Regions from separate parts of the Clostridium sp. LBM24168 genome, predicted to be linked through region 1. Evidence: a T-box and tRNA genes for the amino acid it is inferred to sense, from the RefSeq annotation. Region 1 holds a T-box; the other holds one or more tRNA genes.
The links. The T-box of region 1 lies ahead of proS (proline--tRNA ligase). A T-box ahead of a tRNA ligase gene usually reads a tRNA of that ligase, here a tRNA-Pro.
Positions count from the first base shown of each region.

Region 1 (3,438 bases):
AGACAAGCTTCTTGGCTTTTCTACCACAGCATACACATGTACCTGAAACCTCTTCCTGATCAAATGGCATACACCTCGAAGTAGCACCAATTTCTTCCCTTATTTTATCTTCACATGCCCTATCTCCACACCACATGGCCTTTACAAATCCGGTCTTGTTCTCTACTATATCATTGAATTGATCCATATCTAAAGCTGTATGTGTCTTGCTTTCAACAGATTTTCTAGCACTTTCAAGCATATTATTGTGGATGTCATTTAAAAGTTCAGGTATTTTCTGCTCAATTTCATTCATTGGAACAAATATTTTTTCTCCTGTATCCCTTCTTGCAAGTACAACTTGATTCTTTTCAATATCTTTAGGACCAACTTCCAGGCGTATAGGTACTCCTTTCATCTCATACTCACTGAACTTCCAACCCGGCATCTTGTCGCTGTCATCCAACTTTACTCTGGCAATTTCAGAAATTTTTTCTTTCAATTCATCTGCCTTTTCAAGTACTCCTTCCTTATGCTGTGCAACAGGGACAATAACTACCTGTATCGGAGCTATTCTAGGTGGAAGTACAAGTCCATTGTCATCTCCATGTACCATTATAATTGCACCAATCAAACGCGTTGTAATTCCCCATGAGGTCTGGTAAACATATTGAAGTTTTCCTTCCCTGTCCGAATACTGCATATCAAAGGATTTAGCAAAATTCTGTCCAAGAAAATGGGATGTACCTGCCTGAAGTGCCTTTCCATCATGCATTAAAGCTTCTATAGTATAAGTCGCTTCTCCGCCTGCAAATTTTTCTTTTTCCGTTTTCTGTCCTTTAAGCACAGGTATGGCAAGCATATTTTCACAGAGCTCTGCATATATATTCAACATTCTTATAGTTTCACTTTCAGCTTCTTCTTTTGTCTCATGTATGGTATGGCCCTCCTGCCACAAAAACTCGGTCGTTCTCAAGAATGGGCGGGTAGTTTTCTCCCATCTCACTACAGAACACCACTGGTTATATAATTTTGGAAGATCCTTATATGATTGAACTATCTTTGCATAATGTTCACAAAATAAAGTTTCTGAAGTAGGCCTTACACACAATTTCTCAGTTAGTTCTTCTTCACCTCCATGTGTAACCCATGCCACTTCTGGCGCAAAACCTTCAACATGGTCTTTTTCCTTCTGAAGAAGACTCTCTGGTATAAATATTGGCATATACACATTCTCATGTCCTGTTTCTTTGAATCTTTTATCCAGATATTTTTGTATGCTCTCCCACATTGCATATGCATAAGGCCTTATTATCATACACCCTTTTACACTGGAATAGTCAGCCAATTCCGCTTTTTTCACTATATCAGTATACCATTGTGCAAAATCCTCATCTCTTGATGTTATTTCCTTTACCATCTTTTTTGATTTTGACATTACCAAATTCCTCCTGTCTCATAATAAATAAAAAACCTCAATCCCACTAAAGGGACCGAGGTTATATCGGCGGTGCCACCCTGAATTAACACATTTATATAGTTAAATACATTCTCTCAAATTTTAACGACAAAATGCCGCTGTAATTTTTACATTACAGAACTCCAAGGCAGGTTCAAAACAAATTCCATAAAAGCTTTCACCAAACCGCTTTTTCTCTAAAAAGAAATTATTTTTACTAGTCCTCTTCCTTGTTTATATATAACGAAAACCTACTTTTAATATTAAAATATGAATTTTATATTGTCAATAGGAATTTAATATACTTTTTTTTACATAATCATGTGGGTCTATTTTAAAATACTTACATATATTATATATTTCTCCAAGTGTGCTATCATTGATTGGAATTCCATTTTTCATTTTGTCATTGTAGGCCTCAACTTCTTTTTCACCATGAGTATATATTCTAACTGCACCTTCCGCCTTCTTTGAATTTCTAAGTTCATCAAGATACTTTGAAAAACTACTTTCTATGGATTTTTTATCTCCGAACACGCCATAGTCTATCGCACAAAAATAGTGACATGTACCAGAACCATTTTTTCCATCAAGATGAACATAATTTCCGGTAAGTCCACCCGAGAGAATTGCAGTAAACATTTCAACCGTAAGTGCAAATCCGTATCCTTTGTGTCCTCCGGTAAGTTCTTTTGAACCCCCAAGGGGAACTATTCCACCACCAAGATGTCTTGGTACATTGTACAAAATATCCTCCGGATTTATAGTATCCTGACCATCAGCATCTAAAGCCCATCCATCCGGAAGAGGTTCTTTTCTCTTATGATAAACTTCAACCTTCCCCCTTGTAACCACGCTTGTAGCCATATCCATTAAAAATGGATATGGTTCTGCCGGCATAGATATAGCAATTGGATTTGTACCAAGCATGGCTTCCTTACCAAAAGTAGGCACTATAACTGCAGGAGAATTTGTCATCGATATACCAAGCAGCCCTTGCTTTTCAGCCATTCTAGCATAATATCCAGCTATGCCATAGTGATTAGAATTTCTAACAGTTACCATACCTATTCCAGAATTTTTGGCTTTTTGAATTGCCATTTCCATAGCATTTTTACCTGTAAGCTGACCCATACCTGCCTGGCCATCTAAAGTTGCAGATACTTGTGTTTCTTTAATTATTTTAGGACTTGAATTCACCTTTATCAATCCCTGTTTTATTTCACTGTAATATTTCACAAGTCTTTGAATTCCATGAGATTCAATACCAAATAAATCTGAAAGCAGCAGTACATCTGTTATAGTTTTGCTGTCTTCAGCGCTAAAACCAAATTTTTCAAAAACAATATTGCACATCTTTTTCAAGCCTTCATACTCAACTTTTGTATATGCCATTTTTCCCCTCCTACATTGTTTAACAGATTAAACCTCTACAAAGTTACTTTTATAATAATACAGATTAGTGTAAAATACCAGAAATTGTTGTGATTTTAAATAGCATTGGCTATTAAATATCCCATTTCCTTAGTTCCAATCAATTTCTTGCCTTTTTCCATGATGTCCTGTGTACGATAATCTTCATCCAATACTTTGGATACTGCATTTTCTATATCAGAAGCAGCCTTATCCATGTTGAAAGTGTATCTTAGCATCATAGCCGTACTCATAATCGTAGCAATCGGGTTTGCCTTGTCCTGTCCTGCAATATCAGGGGCTGATCCATGTATGGGTTCATAGATTCCAACCTTGCCGTCTCCAAGGCTTGCAGAGGGAAGCATACCCAGAGAACCCGTAAGCATGGACGCTTCATCGCTCAATATGTCACCGAAGGTATTTTCAGTTACAATTACATCAAATTGCTTTGGATCTCGTATAAGCTGCATGGAAGCATTGTCAACATACATGAAATCAAGCTTTACATCCTCATACTCCTTTGCAATTTCAGTTACAGTTTCTCTCCACAGTCTGGAACTTTCCAGTACATTGGCCTTGTCAACCAG
Region 1 is NZ_CP196861.1:2,512,453-2,515,890, forward strand. It holds gene proS (proline--tRNA ligase) at 1-1,417, opposite strand, end outside; T-box leader at 1,465-1,678, opposite strand; gene ACSVC9_RS12440 (Ldh family oxidoreductase) at 1,724-2,833, opposite strand; gene leuB (3-isopropylmalate dehydrogenase) at 2,929-3,438, opposite strand, start outside.

Region 2 (3,438 bases), 440 kb from region 1:
TCAGGTATGTTTATTAAAATATCTGATTTTTTGGGTTCACTTCTTATGATTTTCTTTGTTTTAATATCTGTCTTGGAAGATAAAAAATAATTATCTATATAGAATAATCCTGCAAATTGTATCGTTAGCGATATAATAGCCCATATTATAATTCTTCTAAAAGTTTTCATCTAACACTCCCCTTTAATTATTCATACCACTGTCTATTGCTCCACATAAACAGCAGAAGGCACTGATCTTTCCCCTAATGGATCACAAGGATTATTAATGACCTCACCTTCATAATACATAGTAGAAGAAGAGCCCCCATCCAGGTTCGTAGCATTTATGGCACCATATTGCAGCATTATATTCTGAATATCTTTAAGAGAAGCTCCTATACTTTTACTCTGTCTCCCATCTACAACAAGAAGAAGTATTGATCCATCTTTTCTTTGTCCTATTGCAGTTCTTGGAGCTATTCCCCAGTTACCATCACCAGATTTTATCGTCCCATTCCCATTTATAACTAATGCCGGACCAAAAGATATAGCCTCCATTACTTTAAGCTTCTTAATATCATTCATACTATGATATCCAACTATAAGTTGTCCTTCTTCAGTGATTCCCATGATTTCATGTTTCGAATCAGAATTGCTTATATCATTATATATAATTTTTCCTCCACTCATAAGTAACCCAATCGGCTTCCCCCCAGTGCCTGTCCATTCGCTGTTTTCCGACGAACTGTCTGTAAATCCTCCACCATTTATTGCTGCTACAGCATTCTTATCCTTCCCGATATTACTTGTTAACTCTCCTGATATACCTAACTTTTTACTATATCCAACCTTAACTCTCGTAGGATCATGAATTATAAGGATATATCCCTTGAATTTTTTACCATCACTTATATCTTCCCTTTCTATACTGCTATCATGATTATTAGTAAATTTAGAAAGACCTATATTTTGCTGTTTTGTACTATCTATTTCATTTCCACCCAGTATCTGCTTTATTTCCGCATCAGATAAAAACAATCTTGCAATATATTGATGGCTCAATGTAGTCATAGCTGCACCAACTACTGTCCTTGTAACATTTTTAAAAGGTCCATGGAATACAAGAAATGGAGCTGTAATTGCAGTGAATACGAATTCAAAGACAAAAAACACTAAAATAGTTTTCCATATAGGCTTTTTGACTTTAATTGATGATTTTTTTCTCCTCATACGTAAATTTTCCTTTCTACAATTATATCTCTCAATATTGTACAATAAATAACTTATTTTTTAAATAGATGTATTAATAATACTATATAAAAATTGTTACTATTATAGTAACATATTTTCACTCAAATCATGCATTTTAACCAACATAATATTTACAGATATATTATAATATATCTGTAAATATTATCAGCTACCTGCTATAATACAAATATAATATTTTATAAAATTTTTATATGCATATAAACTTTACATGTAATTTATTATGCAATAATATATATATAATAATATTAAATATTGAGAGGAGAATTATAATGGAAATTAAAGTATGGGATAACGAGCACACTTTTACTTACAATAACGATAAAAAGGAAACCAATATAATACAAACTAAAAACACTAAAAATTACTGTAGAATCTGGTCAATTCACAAATTTATAAATCCTTCAAGCAATAATGTAAAATATATTCTGGAAAGTGAAGAAAATGTTCCTATGTATGGAGATACTACTATACATAGATTAGCTGAATTTAAAATTAAAAATAATGAAATAGATATTGATAGTTTATATGTAGAAGAATCCCTTAAAATTGATATCACAAATGATTAACTAATAAAACTATAGAAAGACTGGAATAGCTTTTAATAAAAGCTGATCCAGTCCCTTTTATTTACTGTACTGGTTGGAGTGACAGGACTTGAACCTGCGACCTCAAGTTCCCGAAACTTGCGCACTACCACCTGTGCTACACCCCAATATGCAAAAAAATAAAAATTTCAAGCTGACAGTATAGCTAAAGGCACCTCAGATACTGCTTTAACTGTGCTGCCATACAACATGATAACATATTAAAATAATTTAGTAAAGAATTCATTCTTACAAATACATATCCGACAGTATCTGTATACTATTTTACTTACCTTTATTTTTTATGAAATTAAGAACTAACTGCATGGTCTCAAATCTGTTTGATCCAGAAATCAATTTAGTTAAATAATTTGTATATTGCCCTGAATTTCCACCAACTGCATACACATTTTTAATCTGGCTGAAATCAAATTTTCTGCTATTGGATATTGTAGGACAATTAAGATAATCGGCCAACATCTCTGCACTCCTCTGATCTGGTCCATAATTGTAAATAACAATATTATCCACCTTCTTCTTGCCTCCTTTTATTGAATTATAAAAATCTTCTACCATATAGTTAAGGTCTATATATCCATTTACTCCGGATATCTGTCCTTTATCAGTAAATTGCCACAGAGTATAATCAGTCCATAAGGCGAAGGTTGGAGACAAGACTTCATGGTGTGCTATCCATAAAGGATACTTAGTTATCCTAGTATTCAAATGGTCCTTAATCCAGCTAGGATTACAATAAATAAGTGTTGGAGCAATATCAGATACAGCATCCATAAATGCTAAACATGTATCTGTGATATCTCCATTTACTTTCTGTTCAAAATCAAGTGCTACAATATCAGGTTCTGTTTCTGCTACAATGGACTTAAAAAAATTAGCTTCTTTGATTGCCTTCTCTTTAGTTGTAAATCTGGCAAAATGATAGGCTCCGGTAATAAGTTCTAAGGCTCTGGCATTTTTAATATTGTAACTATAAAATTTATCTACAAAAGTACTTCCTTCGGTAGCTTTAGCTATAACAAAAGAATTACCTGCATTTTTAATCAGATTCATATTTACTGTTCCATTCAAATTACTTATATCAACACCTTTTATCATAGAATCTCCCCCTTGATTCAATATATTTATTGATTTAAAAATTTGCTAATATTGTGATTTGTGCTCATTCCTTCCTTCTTTAAGACATAGTATGTATGATAAGACTACTGGCATTTTCTACATTCATAAACGGCCTAAAAAATATTAAAACGCAGACATCAGAAATTATGGTATCATTTTTTGTTCAACATGATTATCCTCCTAAAAGAACGTCTCATAAATCATACATGATTTATGAGACGTTCTTTTATTTTATAAATTTCTTAATGGAAACTATGATCTTTATTATTATCCACTATCTTTGCATCGCCATTTGTATTTACACGAGCTTCTTCTCTTTTTAGTTTCTCATCCACTTTCCTTGTTTCTTTGACCTCACGTTTATGAGCGGATACTTCACCGGTTGCCACAGTGTGTTTACCTACATTGACCTTTTCTTCACTTACTGGAATACGTATGGTATTTTCATCACTAATAGGTGTATC
Region 2 is NZ_CP196861.1:2,074,525-2,077,962, forward strand. It holds gene ACSVC9_RS10190 (hypothetical protein) at 1-170, opposite strand, end outside; gene ACSVC9_RS10195 (phosphodiester glycosidase family protein) at 204-1,211, opposite strand; gene ACSVC9_RS10200 (hypothetical protein) at 1,523-1,819, shown strand; tRNA gene ACSVC9_RS10205 (tRNA-Pro) at 1,890-1,965, opposite strand; gene ACSVC9_RS10210 (glycoside hydrolase family 25 protein) at 2,123-2,953, opposite strand; gene ACSVC9_RS10215 (YsnF/AvaK domain-containing protein) at 3,217-3,438, opposite strand, start outside.
Region 2: it encodes a tRNA-Pro, which carries the amino acid that the T-box ahead of proS (proline--tRNA ligase) is inferred to sense. The anticodon was not compared.